Linked DNA regions of Lichenihabitans psoromatis. The protein of the gene in region 1 binds, or shares a complex with, the protein of each later gene. Links are inferred from orthologs where the notes say so. Each region holds a gene or a part of one and is shown on either strand. Other genes may lie near its edges. The genes, in order: EY713_RS14495 and xseA.

Region 1 (7,926 bases):
AAGCCCTTGCGACCTTCGGGTCCCGCATCATCGCCTTGGCCCGCGCCAATGATGTCATCCTGAACGAGGGTTGGACGACGGTAACGCTGCGGGCCGTGGCGGAGCGTGTTCTTCAACCATTCGACACAGAGAACCGACGGCTGACGATCGATGGCCCAGAGCTGCGGATCGGCGCGAGTGCCGCGCTCTCGCTCGCCATGGCTCTCTATGAGTTGGCCTCGAACGCGAAGCGGCACGGCGCTTGGTCAGTGGAGGCCGGCCGCGTGGATCTCTCGTGGTGGCTCGACCCGACCGTGGAAGACCAGGGCTTCACGCTTACATGGCGCGAATCCGGCGGCCTTGCGGTCGAGCCTCCGGCAAAGCGGCGCTTTGGCTTGCGGCTCATCGAGCAATCGATGCAAAGCGCCTTCGGCCGCGATGTTGCAGTGATGTTCGAGCCACAAGGCCTGCAGTGCCGCGTCCGCGCGCCTCTCTCACGCCTCGCCGACTCAGCGTGACACCAAGCGAACGTCGAGATCGGGATGTCGAGCCCGCACAACCGCGCGTCTGGCAACGCATGCTGTCGGGCCGCAAACTCGATCTCCTGAACCCGAGCCCAGCCGATATCGACATCGCCGATATCGCGCATGGCTTAGCCCGGGTGGCGCGCTGGAATGGCCAGACCGAGGGGCCAAACATCTTTTCGGTCGCCCAGCATTCCGTGATGGTCGAAGCCATTATGGCCCGACTGGCGCCGCTTTCGACCCCGGCGGAGCGGCTGGCGGCCCTGCTGCACGATAGTCCCGAATATGTGATCGGGGACCTGATCTCCCCGTTCAAGGCAGTCCTCGGCGACGCCTATCGATCGATCGAACATCGGCTCCTCGATGCCATTCATGCGCGTTTCGGCCTGCCGATCTCACCGCCCGCTTTGGTCAACCTCATCAAGCAAGCCGATCGGATCGCGGCCTATCGCGAGGCCATCGATCTGGCTGGCTTCGACCGCGCCGACGCCGATCGCATCTTCGGCATCCAGGTCCAGGAGACGCGGCGTGACGAAGAGGTTTTGTCGCCCGCCCGGTCAGAGGATGCCGAACGCGTCTTTCTCGATCGTTTCGCAATGTTGAGCGGCGCGTCCTCGCGAAAGGAACCGGTTTGAGCGCGATCCATGTCTGTTCGCTGGCAAGGCTTCCGGAAACTGCCATTGAGAGCAAGGCCAAAAGCTTGCTGACGCTGCTGTCGCCCGGTGGCGTCGTGGCGGAGCGGCCCCCGAGCATCGCGGCCGACCGGCACCTCGTCATCAATGTGTCGGATATCGTGACGCCCACGGAGGGCCATACCCATCCGCAGGCCGGCCACATCGCCGATCTGCTGGCGTTTTTCGCCGCCTGGGACCGTGTCGATCCGCTTCTGATCCACTGCTACGCTGGCGTCAGCCGCTCGACAGCCGCGGCCTATATCGCGGTTTGCGCGCTCGCGCCGGACCGCGACGAGAGTGAGGTAGCGCGTTCTTTACGGGCCGCCTCCCCGTCCGCAACCCCCAATGCAAGCCTCGTGGCACTTGCCGATGCGGCACTCGGTCGAGCCGGGCGTATGAGCGCCGCGATCACCGCGATCGGCCGCGGGGAAGATTGCTTCGAGGGCGCGCCATTCAGGCTGGATCTCGACGCGCCGACGGCGTGAGCCATCAGATTCCGGCGTACCACTGGTAGCCGTTGTCCTCCCAATAGCCGCCTTTCCCCTGCCCAATTTCAGCGTAGCTGTCGACCAACTGGATCTCTTTGATGTATTTGGTCATTTTGTAGCCGAGCTGGCGCTCTAACCGCAGCCGCAGCGGCGCCCCGAACGGCACCTCGAGCGCTTTTCCGTTCATGTCATAAGCCAGGATCGTCTGCGGATGATGGGCGCCGAGCAGGTCGATGCTGCCGTAGAAAGGCGGCGGCCCCGACATGGACGAGGGATCATCCATCGTGTCGAAACACTGGAAGACGAGATATTTGGCGGTCGGTTTGACGCCGGCCTTGTCGAGCACGAGGCTGAGGGGCACGCCGGTCCATTTGCCGATGCAGCTCCAGCCTTCCACACAATCATGCCGCGTGATCTGAGTGCGGGCGGGCATCGCCCGAAGGTCCGCAAGCGAGAGGCTCAGCGGAGTGTCGACCATGCCGGTCACCTGGAGCCGGTAATCCTTGAAGCCATCCGCCACCATGGCTTTATAGGCGGGGTCGTCCGGGTCGGTTGAGCCATTGGCATAGAATTTCGGGGAGATGTCGGCTTCGGTATATTCGGGTGCAAGCTGCTGGGCCTGCAGGATTGCCTGTTGCGCCTTGCGGTTCAGCGCGTCGACGCCCTTGAAGGCGGACGCCGCCTGATCCGAGTTGATGACTTTGTCGCATCCCGCCAAGGCCGCTGCGCCAATGAAGGCCGCGCCCCGCGCCAGGATGCCGCGACGGGTCGAGTTGATCTTACGCATGTGAGTCAGGCTCCCGGCCAATGTCGTACCAGCCGGTGATCATCGAGCGCATGTTGTTAAACACCCCCGATAACAACACCAGCGCGACGTGGACGATGACGAACAGAACAAGGCCGAATGCCGCGAAGAAATGGACCGAACGCGCCGTCTGGCGGCCGCCGAACAGATCGAGCAATTGCGGAAAAGCCGCGTCGAGACCGGGCGACATCGTCCAGCCGGCAAGAACCAGCAACGGCAACATGACGAAAACGACCAGAAAATAGGTGAGCTTCTGGATCGCGTTATAGCGTCGTGCTTCCTCGCCCTTCGGAAAACGCAACCGAATATGGTCGCGGATCGCACCGCCGAAATGCCGCATCTGCTCTCCCGTCGGGATGAAGTCGCGCCGGAAATGCCGGGTCGCGAACCCATAGATCAGGTAGATGAGCCCGTTCAGCACGAACAGCCACGCGAACACGAAGTGAATGGCTCGCCCAGTCCCAAGGTCTTGATAAGATGGCAGCGTCAGCCAGGCCGGAAACGCGCGCTCGGTCGGCTTGCCATCAAGGGACGACAACCCCAGCACGCCGGTGGTGTTGAACTTGTGACCCCAAAGCGACACGAACCCGCGCGGCGCGCCATTGGCCTCGTCAGCCCCGATGGCGATCGGCGGGTCCACGAAATTCGAGATCTTGCCGAAGTCGAGCGACGGATGCGCGTTGAAGATTTGCAGACCGCTCATCAGCAGCATGGTCAAGCACAGCACGTTGATCCAATGCGTCAAGCGGACGATGGCGCTATGCCGTTTGACCAACGTGTCGCCACCGGGCCTTGCTGCCTCGCTCGTCGGCTGCAGCGCTTCAGCATGAGACATCGAGCATCCGATCGGTTAAAACCATTTGGTCGAGATACGTCTACACCATTGAAGAGGTTACAGCGTGAGTGATCAAGCGACCGGTGGGGTCGACGTTGCCGGATTGCCGTTCGAGAAGGCCTTGGCGCAACTCGAGGAGATCGTCGGGCAATTGGAGAAGGGCAGCGTGCCGCTCGAAGAGTCGATTGTGATCTACGAGCGTGGCGAAGCCCTGAAGAAACATTGCGAAACGCTGTTGCGCAACGCGGAAATGCGGATCGAAAAGATCACGCTCGGGGCGGACGGCCATCCGACCGGTCTCGCGCCTCTCGACGTCGAATAGACAGTCATCAAGGAAGCATCAGCATGCCCAAGGCCTATCTGGTTTCCAACTACACCGCGATTTCCGATACGGAGAAGCTTGCCGCCTATGCCAAGCTGGCCGGACCGGCGATCGAGGCGCTCGGCGGCCGCTACATCGCACGCGGCGTCGCGGCGCGCGCCATGGAGGCCGGGGTGCAGCAGCGCACCGTCATCGTCGAATTCGACAGTCTCGAGACGGCGCTCAGCCTCTACGATAACCCGGCGTATCAGATCGCACTTAAGGCGCTGGATGGCGGCGCGGTGCGCGACATGCGGATCGTCGAAGGCGTCGCCTGAAGCCAAATTAGACCCGGCTGCGATCGCTCACGACGGATCGCGTCCATACGGGGCGAATCGCTCCTCGGGTGGGCCGATGCAGCAGTCGAAGCCAAACCTTCAGCGACGCGAGGCTGGCGGCGATCAGAACGAGGACGAGGCCAAACGTGGCGGCTGGATCCCCAATCTGAGAGGGAATGATGGGGCTGCCACATGTTGACGAGCGCGGAACCACCTCGATGGTTTCGCCGGCAGGTGGAAAGCTCGCCGGCGATAGCGTGTGGACGGCCGTCTGGCACAGGCCCGTGCCGTCCTGCATCTTATAGCTGAGCGTGATGGTGCTGCCGCTGAAGTGACGCTCGGCACCGGGCCGCTCGATGGCCAAAACCGTGGCCTGAACCGACGGGTGATTGAGCGCCACTGATCGATCCATCCACTGGCCGATCCCCTGCTTGATCTTTCAGATGGCCACCATCGGGGCGATAATCCCGACACCGGCCGAGAGATCGAGCGCGAAGATCGTGGCGCTATCGCGCACCGCACTCCGAAGCCTCGGCGACACCATGGGGGAAGCGGTTTCGGCTTTGGCGTGCTGCTCTTTGGTCCGGCGACCCAACCAGCCCAAAAGCTCGCCGACGTCATGCGGCACGCAATCGACCCCCACCCGATCGAGCAATGCCTTCTGCCTGCCGAAGTACATCGTGGCGGATTGTGTATCGGCAAACGTCCGACCATAGCGGTCGAACAGATGCTCCGGTGAGGTGTCGGCGTCGTCGGCAAGCCGTTCGAGCAGGATAATGCAGTCGATATCCTGGTCGGTCGACAACCCCTGCCCGATCGTCTTCCGTTTATGAGCCGCGCTCCCTCGAAGCGCTTTACCGAGATCCTGGCGAAACCTGTCGATGGTCATGATCCGCACCCCAACCGAGCTAGTGGCCCGATCATGCCGGTGCTTGAACAATCCCCCTCAAGCGTCAGACCTGCTTGGGGGCGTCAACACCAGCCCTTTGAAGCCGATGTTGTGATCCTTCGCGTCTTAAATCTCGATAGCGGAGGCGGCCAATTGGCGTGAACGCCGCGTAAACAGAACGCAGCTCCTACCCACCCACCCTCGAGAAATCCGCGACCGTCAGCGTCGTCTGCCGCAAGGCGTTCAGCAGCCGCAGCCGATTGAGCCGAAGGCTCGCGTCATCGGCGTTGACCGTAACCTTGTCGAAGAAGGCGTCGACCGGCGGCCGCAACAGCGCCAGAGCCCGCGTGGCCCCCTCGAAATCCTCCCGCCTCAGCGCGGCGGTCGCCTCCAGCCGAACCCGATCGAGAATGTCGGCCAAGGCGCGCTCCTCGTCCTGGGTCAGCAATGCCGGATCATAGGCGGCGTCGAACGCGCCCGCTCCGTCCTTCTTCTCCTCGGCCCGCAGGATGTTGGCGGCGCGGCGATGACCGGCCAGGAGATTCTCGCCATCCTCGGTGTCGAGCAGCTTGCCGAGTGCCTCGACGCGGCGAACCACCATCAGCAGGTCGTCCTGCCCCGGCAGCGCGAAGACCGCATCGATTAGATCGTGCCGCGCGCCCTTGTCGCGCAAGTAGACCTTTAGGCGGTCGGCGAAGAAGGACAGAAGATCGGCACCGTGCGGCAGTAAACGCACCCTGATGCCATTCTCGATCACAATCCGGATCACACCGAGCGCGGCACGGCGCAACGCATACGGGTCCTTGCTGCCCGTCGGCTTCTCGTCGATCGACCAGAAGCCGACCAGCGTATCGAGCTTGTCGGCAAGCGCCACCGCGATCGACACGGGATCGGTCGGCACCCGATCGGACGGCCCTTGCGGCCGGTAATGCTCCTCCACCGCAGCGGCGACGCTGGCATGCTCGCCCTGATGGGTTGCGTAGTAGCGGCCCATGAGGCCCTGCAATTCGGGGAACTCGCCAACCATTTCGGAGACGAGATCGGTCTTGGCGAGAGTCGCGGCGCGTTCAGCCAGAGCCGGATCCGCCCCGACAAGCGGCGCAAGCTCGCGCGCCAAAGCCGCGATACGCTTCACCCGCGCGCCTTGCGTGCCGAGCTTTTCGTGGAACACGATGCTGTCGAGCTTGGGCAGACGATCGGCCAACGGCACTTTCAGGTCCGTTTCCCAGAAGAATTTCGCGTCCGACAGGCGGGCCCGCACGACCCTCTCGTTGCCGCCGACGATCGCGACACCACCATCACTCGCCTCGATATTGGCGGTCAGCAAGAAGCGATTGGCGAGCCGCGTCTCACCCGGTCGCCGCACTACGAAGCATTTCTGATTGGCCCGGATGGTGGCGCGGATCACCTCGGGCGGGATCGCGAGAAAGCTCTCGTCGAAACTCCCCATCAAAACCACTGGCCATTCGACCAAGCCGGCCACCTCGTTGAGTAGAGCCTCGTCCTCGACGAGTTCCAGCCCTTGGGCGAAGGTCAGGTCACGCGCGTCATGGAGGATGATCGATTTACGCCGCTCGGGGTCGAGCACCACCTTGGCCTTCTCGAGAGCCGGAGCGTAATCGTCGAACCGCTTCACACTGAAGCTGGCCGGGGCCATGAAGCGATGTCCGCGAGTCGTGTCACCGGACGCGATCCCGCCGACCGTGAACGGCACGATCTCGGGTTCCTCGGTGTCGCTGCTGAAGGTGCAGACGATCGATTGCAGCGGACGCACCCAGCGCAAAGCGTCGGGCTTGTCCGACCCACGGCCCCAGCGCATCGACTTCGGCCAGGGAAAAGCGAGCACGATCCCGGGCATGATGTCGGCCAGCACCTCGGGTGTGGCGCGACCCGGCCGCTCGATATGAGCGACGTAAGAATCGCCCTTCTTCGGATCGGAGACGATCGTGGCGTCGGCCAGCGATGCCAGTCCGGCGCTTTTCAGAAAACCCTGGACAGCCGCATCCGGGGCACCGACGCGCGGGCCTTTGCGTTCCTCGCGCGTGTCGGGCTGGCGAGCCGGAAGCCCGACCACGTGCAGGGTCAGTCGGCGCGGCGTCGCGAAACTCTGCGCGCCCTCGTAGGTCAGGCCACGATCCACCAGCGCGCCGGTCACGAGGCGTTGCAAGTCCGCGGCCGCCTGGGCCTGCATACGGGCCGGGATCTCTTCGGAAAAGAGTTCGAGCAGAAGATCGGGCATCAGGCTGCTCTCCCGCCGGCGGTCTTCAACCATGCCGCACCGCAGGCTTTCGCCAATTCACGCACGCGCAAGATGTAACTCTGCCGTTCGGTCACCGAAATCACGCCACGCGCATCGAGAAGGTTGAACAGATGGGAGGCCTTGATGCACTGGTCATAGGCCGGCAAGGCAAGCAGATGAACGCCGCCATCGGGACCTGGCTCGCCCGCTTTCAGCAGCGCACGCGCCTCGCCCTCGGCGTCCTTAAAATGCTGAAACAACAAAGCCGTATCGGCATATTCGAAGTTGAAACGCGAATATTCCTGCTCGGCTTGTTTGAACACGTCACCGTAGGAAATACGGTCGTCACCATCACGACCGTTGAAGTTCAGATCGAAGATGCTGTCGACGCCCTGCACATACATGGCGAGACGCTCCAGCCCATAGGTGATCTCGCCCGACACCGGCGAGCATTCGACGCCCGCGACCTGTTGGAAATAGGTGAATTGACTGACTTCCATGCCGTCGCACCAGCATTCCCAGCCAAGCCCCCAAGCGCCCAGCGTCGGGCTTTCCCAATCGTCCTCGACGAACCGCACGTCATGCAGCGCAAGGTCGATGCCGATGGCCTGGAGCGAGCGCAGGTAAAGCTCCTGCAAATCCGGCGGCGAGGGCTTCAGGATGGCCTGGAACTGGTAGTAATGCTGCCCTCGGTTGGGGTTCTCCCCGTATCGCCCATCCTTCGGCCGCCGCGAGGGCTGCACATAGGCGGCGCGCCAGGGCCTCGGCCCGAGCGACCGGAGCGTGGTGGCCGGATGGAAGGTGCCGGCTCCAACCTCCATGTCGTAGGGCTGAAGCACGACGCAGCCTTGCTC
Region 2 (7,903 bases), 140 kb from region 1 along the record:
GAGCGCCACCGCGACACCGCAGGGCGGACGGACGAAAGCCGGCGCGACCGATCGTGTTTCGTCGTTTCTCATGCGGAGTAGAAGCGCATCAGGGCTTGACCGGTCGCTGCGGCATTCTCCTCGGCGAGGAAATGCCCGGATTCGATCGTCTCACCCGTGGCCTGCGGCGCAAATCCGCGCCGCCAGACATCCAACGGGGCGTCTTTACCGGGTCCCTGCAGGTAATCCGAACTCGCCAGAATATGAACGGGGCACGAGATCGTCTTACCGGCTGCCGCATCGGCCTCGTCGGCGGCGCGATCGAGCGTCGCACCGGCCCGGTAGTCCTCGCACATGGCATGGATGCGCGTCGGTTCCGTCCAGGTCGCGCGGTAATGGTCGAGCGCGCGCGGGTCGAAGGCCGCAAGCGATTTGGCCTTCGACCACTTGACCAGCAGGCCGCCGAACGCGGCAACCGGGTCCTTGCCGAAGGCTTGCTCGGGCCGCGGTTCGGGTTCCGCAAGCGTGGTCCAATGGGGAGCGTCGCCGCTGCCGGCCTCGATCTGGCGCCACACCTCCATGGTCGGCTCGATATCGAGCAGCGCGAGCTTGCTCAGCCGGCCGGGGTGATCGAGCGCCAGCCGGTAGCCGACCCGTGCGCCGCGATCGTGTCCCGCAAGAGCGAATTGGGCATGGCCAAGATCGTCCATCACGGCGATGACATCGTCGGCCATCACGCGTTTCGCATAGCCTTCGCCATTTTGGCTGCGCGGCACAGACGACCATCCATAGCCGCGAAGGTCCATCGCCACGACGGTGAAATGCTTGGCCAGATCCGGCGCGATCGCGTGCCACATCGCCATGGTTTCGGGAAAACCGTGCAGCAGCATGAGCGGGGGGCCGGAGCCGCCGACCCGCGCGAAGATGCGTCCCGCATCGGTCGCGACGGTGCGTGAGGCGAAACCGGGGAAGAGGTCGGCGAGATCAGGCATCAGCGTCTCCTTTCAGGCGGCAATGCCGTCGCGCGGTGGGCGTTTCAATCGAGAAGCGTAACCGGCCGAACGGCGCGCCAGCCGATGTCGCGCCGGCAGAACCCTCCGGGCCAGTCGATCGCATCGACGGCCGCATAGGCCCGCGCCTGCGCTTCGGTTGCGTCGCGACCGAGGGCCGTCACGGTCAACACGCGACCGCCATCGGCCAGAAGCGCGTCCCCCTCCTGTCGCGTGCCAGCGTGGAATACCGTCACGCCTGGGCAGGCTTCTGCAGCCGTCAGATCACCGATGCGCGTGCCTTTGATCGGGTGAGCCGGATAGCCGTTGGCGGCCAGCACCACCGTGAGCGCTGTCGCCTCGTCGAACACGGGAGGCGTGTCGGGCAGATGGCCGCGCGCGGATGCCAGCATGAGGGGCAGGAGATCGGTGTGCAGCCGGGGGAGGATGACTTGCGTCTCGGGATCGCCCAGCCGAACGTTATATTCGATCAACTGCGGCGCGCCGTTCTCCACCATCAGGCCCGCGAACAGGACACCGCGAAATGGCGTCCCGCGCTCGCTCATGCCGCGCAGCGTCGGCAGGATGATCTCGCCCATGATGCGCGCTTCGAGTGCTGCATCGACCAGCCGCGCCGGCGAGATGGCGCCCATGCCACCCGTATTCGGACCGGTGTCGCCATCGCCGACGCGTTTATGATCCTGGGCCGAGCCGAAGCCGAGCGCCCGCGTTCCGTCGCAGATCGCAAAGAACGAGACTTCCTCGCCCGACAGAAAGGCTTCCACCACGACAGACGCACCCGCGCTGCCGAACGAGCCGCCGAACATGTCGTCGATTGCGGCCTCGGCATCGGCCCGGGTTTCGGCGATGATGACGCCCTTGCCGGCCGCCAGCCCATCCGCCTTGATGACGACCGGCAGCGGATGATCGCTGAGATACGCTCGCGCCGCGTCGGCGTCGTCGAAGCGAGCATAGGCGGCGGTCGGGATCGCGACCTCGCGGCAGAGGTCCTTGGTGAAGCCTTTCGATCCTTCCAGCGCGGCGGCGGCTTGGGAGGGGCCGAAGGCCAAAATCCCGACGTCGGAGAGTCGGTCCACCACACCGGCGACGAGCGGCGCTTCGGGGCCGACCACGACAAGATCGACGGTTTCGCGTTGCGCCAGCGCTACGATCGCGGCCGAATCCGTAAGATCCACGGGCAGGTTGAGGCCCAACACCGCCGTGCCTGGATTACCGGGAGCGATCAACAGGCGCGTGAGCAGCGGGCTACGCGCCAGCGACAGCGCCAGAGCATGTTCGCGACCGCCCGAGCCGAGCAGCAGGACCTTCAACGAAACGGCCTCTCGGCGATAACCATCATGACGAACGTCCGGCGACCAGCAGTGTTGCGATGCGATAGGACCTACATCGAACGCCAAAGAACCGCCATCACGTCGTGATGTTTCCCACACCGCGATCAGCGTCCCCGGCAGGAGTATCACCAGCAATGACCATCATGGCAGCAGTCTGTGGCATCATGATCGTCTTACTCGGGCTGTGGAGCACCGGCCGCTCGCCGACCGAGGTTCAATTGGCGGTGGAAATCACCTGTCTGGTCGGCGGACTCATCCTCTGCTTCCTCTCCGTCGTTCTGGCCCGTCTGGCGGCGCTTACAAAACGCATGGAGCTGTTCGGTGAGGCGATCCAACCGGGAGAATAGCCCCGAGCCGCAAAGCCCTGGAAGACAGCGCCGCGCGGTCGCGATAAAACAAGGCGATGCTGAAGCCGAAATCCTCCCGTCGCCCCTCCGGAGCTCTTGCGGCCGCACCCGGCCTGCCGATGGTCGATGACGACGGCGTGGTGCGCGCCACCGCAAACCCGAACGACCAGGAGATGACGGTGAGCGCGCTCGCGGGCGCGCTGAAGCGAACCGTGGAAGATCGTTTCGGTTACGTGCGGGTGCGCGGTGAAATCTCGAACTACCGCGGCCCGCATTCCTCCGGCCATGCCTATTTTTCGCTGAAGGACGATACGGCCCGCATCGATGCGGTGATCTGGAAGACGTCGTTCGCCCGGATGAAGATCAAGCCCGAGGAAGGGCTTGAGGTCATCGCTTCGGGCAAGATCACGACCTTCCCCGGCAAATCCGCCTACCAGATCATCATCGAGAGCTTGGAGCCGGCCGGCGTCGGCGCCCTGATGGCGGCCGTGGAAGAGCGACGTCGGCGTTTCGCGGCCGAGGGCCTTTTCGATGCCGCCCGTAAGCGACCCATTCCGTTCCTGCCGGGCGTAATCGGCGTCATTACCTCACCGACCGGGGCGGTCATCCGCGACATCCTGCATCGCATCGCCGGCCGGTTTCCCCGTCATGTCGTGGTTTGGCCGGTCCGCGTTCAAGGCGACACCAGCGCCGCCGAGGTCGCGCGGGCGGTTGCGGGCTTCAACGATCTGAAGGTCGCCGGCATCCCGGCCCCGCATGTTATCATCGTGGCACGGGGCGGGGGATCGCTGGAGGATCTCTGGAGCTTCAACGACGAGGCGATCGTCCGCGCGGTCGCGGCCAGCGCGATCCCGATCATCTCGGCGGTCGGTCACGAAACCGATTGGACCTTGATCGACCATGTGGCCGACCTGCGTGCGCCGACACCCACGGGGGCGGCCGAACTCGCCGTTCCGGTGCTGCTCGACTTGATGGGCGCGATCGACCGGCTAGAAGGGCGGCAGACCGCCGCTATGTTGCGACTGCTCGAGGATCGGCGTCTCTCGCTGCACGGGCTGTCCCGCCTGCTGCCATCGGGGGGTGATCTTCTGGCCGGCCCCCGGCAGCGGCTCGATCTTGCGGCATCGCGGCTACCAGGTGGCCTCCGGGCCGGGACAGATCGCCGCCGCATTCTGCTGGTTCGCATCGGTGGCCGGCTGGCCGCGCAAGCGCCTCGGGCCCGGGTGGCGCGCGTGGCGCAGCACCTTGATGCGTTGGCGCATCGCATGATGCGAGCCGAGGCCGGCTTGCTCGGGGATCGCCAGCGTCGATTGAAAACGGCCGGCGACCGTCTCGCGGCCGCTTTTGCGGCACGGCTCCGGCTCGCCCGTGAAGTGGCTAGCGCCCGGCAGACTCGTGTCTCGGGTCTCGACGCGCGCATGCGTCTTGCCATGGCGGCTGCCTCCCAGCGCCGCACCGCGAGGCTCGCTTCGGTCAGCCAATTGCTGACCGGGCTGGGCTACCGCAGTGTGCTGGCCCGCGGGTTCGTGCTGGTGCGCGATGCAGCGGGGCAGACCATGCGCTCAGCCTCGGCTCTCGCCCCGACCGAGCTCATCCTGCTCGAATTCGCCGATGGGCAAGCTCGCGCTCAGGTGATCGACACGGACGCCGTTGAGGCGACCGCAGATCCCGCAGTCCCGTTGTCACGTGCGCCGAGGCCGAAGGCGGGACCAAAATTGTCTGCGACATCGGTCACCAAAGCCACGACCAAGTTGCCCCGGACGCCGCCGTCGACCAAACAGGGTTCGCTCTTCTAATCGTCCGACGACGGCACGGGCCTGTTGGCTCGCGGCCGAGCACGGCTTATATCTCGCGAAGACCCATACCTTATTCGACCGGCCCTCGGGCTCGGCTTCTCTGGATGCTGACAAGATGAATCGTTTCGAGCGCCGTCCCGCCGCCGCCGTCGAGGCCGAAGTGCAGTATCTCGATGGTGATTTCCGCGTCGTCAGGCCCGGCTCTTTCGTGCGCTGCGCCGTCACGCAGGAGCCGATCCCGCTCGAGGAATTGCGCTATTGGAACGTCGCCTTGCAGGAAGCTTACGCGAGTCCCGATGCCAAGTTGGTCCGCTTGGGCCTGCGAGACAAAATCGCCGACTAACCTCGGCTGAACGCCTCCGCAAGCCGGGCCTGGATCGCGACCGTATCGTCAAAGGCGAGCCGTACCGGTAGTGTCAAGGTTTCGAAGCGCGGCGGAAGCCGCACCCGATCTTTTTCGGTAGTGATCAGCGTCGCGTCGATCTGTTCCGCAGCCTGCGTGAGCCGCGCGAGATCGTCGCGACCATAGACGTGATGATCGGGAAAACTCAGTCGATCGGCCACTGTGAGCCCTAAGGCATCGAGGGTCGCAAAGAACTTTTCGGGCCGTCCGATCCCCGCGAAGGCCAGCAAGCGGCGGTGACGGACCATCGCGACGGTCTCCATATCCGGATCGAGCCGTCCAGTCGTGACGGGTATTCCGGCGCGCTCGGCTTCGCCCGCGACGGCTTCGCCCGGCTGACCGCCGCCGATCACGCAGAGCATCGACACGAACCGCCATTGACGCATGATCGGCGCCCGCAAGGGACCAGCTGGGAGGCATAATCCGTTGCCGATGCCCGACCCGCCGTCCACCACCGCGATCGAGACATCTTTGAGGAGCGCCGGATTTTGAAGACCGTCGTCCAGCACCAGCACATCCGCTCCGGCCTCGATGGCGAGACGGGCCGCAGTCAATCGGTCGGCCGCAACGATCGTCGGTGCGACGCGCGCCAGCAGCAGGGGTTCGTCGCCGCAGTCCTCAGCCGCATGATGATCGGGGTCGACCACGAAGGGGTCGCGCTTAGGGTTCCGTCGGCCATAGCCGCGCGACAGAAAGGCGGGGCGATGGCCCATGTCGATCAGTAATCGCGCGATCGCGATGGCGGTCGGCGTCTTGCCGGCGCCGCCGGCCACCAGATTGCCGATGCAGATCACCGGGACCGGCGCGCGCCAGCCCGGGCGTGCCATGCGGTGTGCCGTGAGCCCGCCATAGATCGCGCCCACTGGCCGCAGTAACGTGGCCGCGACCGAGGCGGTCGGCTGCCACCAGAAGGTCGGCGCCCGCATCAGAGTCCCTGGCGCGCAAACACGCGTTTAGCGAAAGGCTCGATTGCCCGCATGGTTCGATCGGTCGCGCCGCAATGGCGCTCGACCGCATCGGCGGCGGCGCGCGCCATGCGGCGCAACTTCACCCCGTCCGACAGCAGGGCCGTCAACGTATCGGCCAAAGCTTTGCCGTCGGCCATCGTGGCGGCTCCCTCTGCCGCATCGAGTGTGCGGTAGACCTCGGCGAAATTCGCCACCAGCGGTCCATGCAGGATCGCGCTGCCGAGCTTGGCCGGCTCGATCGGATTTTGTCCTCCGCCGCCCGCGAGCGATTTGCCGACGAAAACGACGCCGGTCAATCGGTAGAACAGACCGAGTTCGCCCATCGTGTCGGCGACGTAGACATTTGTCTGGTGATCCAGTGTCTGGCTCCGTGAGCGCAGCGCGGCGCGAAGGCCAAGGTTCGCGGCCGCCTCGGCGATCGCGCCGCCACGCTCGGTCTGACGTGGCACCACGATCGTCAGCACATCCGGGAAACGGCGAAGCAGACGCCGATGGACATCGAGCATGATGGCTTCCTCGTCCACATGGGTCGAGGCGGCGAGCCACACCGGTCGCGATCCGATGAGACCGGCGAGATCGCTGACGCGATCGCGGTCGGCCGGGGGCGGCGGCACGTCGAATTTAAGGTTGCCGCCCACCGTCACGGTCGGGGCGCCGAGCGCCTTGAAACGATCAGCATCCTCTTTGGTTTGTGCAACGCAGAGTGTCGTGCGATCGAGCACCGCTCTGATGAAGCGGGGAAATCGCTGCCAGCGCGCGAATGATCGGGCCGAAAGGCGCGCGTTGACGAGAAGGAGCGGCACATCTCGTTTGGAAAGCTCGACGATGAGATTGGGCCAGAGTTCGGATTCGGCCAGCATCGCGAGATCCGGCCGCCAGTGATCGAGAAAGCGGCTGACGAAGCGCGGAATGTCGAGCGGCAGGAATTGGTGGATGGCACCGGGTGGAAGCCGCTGCCCGAGGATGGCGGCGGACGAGACGGTTCCGGTCGTGATCAGAACAGCGAAGCCCCGCGTCGTGAGCCGTTCGATCAGGGGCAGGAGCGCCAGCCCTTCTCCGACACTTGCGCCGTGAAGCCAGGCAATGGGACCCTCGGGACGGGCCTCTCCGGCCAACCCCATGCGCTCGCCGAGGCGGCTCAGGGTTTCCTTGCCGCGACGCTCCCGCCGTCGCAGAAACGAGCCGGCCGCCGGTCCGAGCAAGCGGCTGCCGCCACGGTAGAGCAAAAGAAGAAGACTACGACGCTCCTTCACTGGGCGGTGCCGGCGCGCCGCATATCCGCGAGAGCCTGCCCCGGGTCGCGACCGCCGACCAGGGCATAGGCGCGCGTATGAACCGCGTCCAACCCGTCCTCGACGGCTCGACGCGCGCGTTCGAGCGCGTCCGCATCCGCGTCTCGGTCGACCCGAATGGGGTCGCCGAGCACCATAGCGCCGTTGCCGAAGGGCTTGCCGAGGCTTGCCCGATCCCATGATTTGAAATCGTAGCGTCGGCTCGTCACTACGGCGATCGGGTAGATCGGCCGTCCGGAGAGACGGGCGAGCGCGACGATACCGAGCCCGGCTTGACGTGCCACTTTCGGCACGTCGGCGGTCATCACGATGGTCTGTCCCTCGCGCAACGCGCGCGTCATGCTCAACAACGCCGCGCCGCCGCCGCGCCGACGGGATTTAGAGGCTTCGCCGCCCGACCCACGGATCGCCCGCACGCCGAAGCGGCGCAGGATGACGGCATTGATCTCCCCGTCGCGGTGGCGCGAAATCAGCGCCGACACCCGCGCGCCCTTTGGCCAAGCATAATGAATCATTAAATGCTGGCCATGCCACATCGCAGCGATCACCGGCAGATCCGGGCCGATCGCGTCGAGAAAGTCCGGTGGATCTTGCACGAAGCGATTCGTCGCCTTCACAAGCCGCAGATAGACGCTCGCCAGAAAGCCGGCGGTTTCCTGAACCGGTCGCGTCCGTCCGAGCTTCTTCAGCATGAACCAGCATCGCCTGACGGATTGTCAGCCACGCGATTGAGCCGTTGCCGGGTCGAGAAAGCGATGCAGGTGAACGATGAAGTAG

The links.
Region 2: the proteins of EY713_RS14495 (region 1) and xseA are in contact, whole or in part, in a cryo-EM structure (PDB 8TXR), measured with the Escherichia coli proteins. The link is inferred for Lichenihabitans psoromatis from one-to-one orthologs.

The regions. Positions count from the first base shown.
Region 1 is NZ_CP036515.1:3,120,920-3,128,845, reverse strand. Bases 2,001-4,998 are described here. They hold EY713_RS14495 (exodeoxyribonuclease VII small subunit), read left to right. Parts: upstream 2,001-3,369; coding sequence 3,370-3,627; downstream 3,628-4,998. Other genes in these bases: EY713_RS14480 (hypothetical protein), read right to left, coding at 4,384-4,833; EY713_RS14485 (hypothetical protein), read right to left, coding at 3,952-4,344; EY713_RS14490 (DUF1330 domain-containing protein), read left to right, coding at 3,651-3,944; EY713_RS14500 (cytochrome b/b6 domain-containing protein), read right to left, coding at 2,445-3,305; EY713_RS14505 (molybdopterin-binding protein), read right to left, coding at 2,001-2,452. Also shown: EY713_RS14520 (HWE histidine kinase domain-containing protein), read left to right, coding at 1-497; EY713_RS14515 (HD domain-containing protein), read left to right, coding at 494-1,138; EY713_RS14510 (tyrosine phosphatase family protein), read left to right, coding at 1,135-1,662; more of EY713_RS14505, read right to left, coding at 1,667-2,000; glyS (glycine--tRNA ligase subunit beta), read right to left, coding at 5,021-7,072; EY713_RS14470 (glycine--tRNA ligase subunit alpha), read right to left, coding at 7,072-7,926. UniProt on the Escherichia coli protein: Bidirectionally degrades single-stranded DNA into large acid-insoluble oligonucleotides, which are then degraded further into small acid-soluble oligonucleotides.
Region 2 is NZ_CP036515.1:2,985,148-2,993,050, forward strand. The notes cover bases 2,150-5,124. They hold xseA (exodeoxyribonuclease VII large subunit), read left to right. Parts: upstream 2,150-2,786; coding sequence 2,787-4,463; downstream 4,464-5,124. Other genes in these bases: purD (phosphoribosylamine--glycine ligase), read right to left, coding at 2,150-2,299; EY713_RS13835 (hypothetical protein), read left to right, coding at 2,455-2,667; EY713_RS13845 (DUF2093 domain-containing protein), read left to right, coding at 4,579-4,806; lpxK (tetraacyldisaccharide 4'-kinase), read right to left, coding at 4,803-5,124. In the rest of the region: EY713_RS13820 (patatin-like phospholipase family protein), read right to left, coding at 1-72; EY713_RS13825 (alpha/beta fold hydrolase), read right to left, coding at 69-971; more of purD, read right to left, coding at 1,016-2,149; more of lpxK, read right to left, coding at 5,125-5,792; EY713_RS13855 (3-deoxy-D-manno-octulosonic acid transferase), read right to left, coding at 5,792-7,087; EY713_RS13860 (lysophospholipid acyltransferase family protein), read right to left, coding at 7,084-7,818; EY713_RS13865 (DUF4170 domain-containing protein), read right to left, coding at 7,843-7,903. UniProt on the Escherichia coli protein: Bidirectionally degrades single-stranded DNA into large acid-insoluble oligonucleotides, which are then degraded further into small acid-soluble oligonucleotides.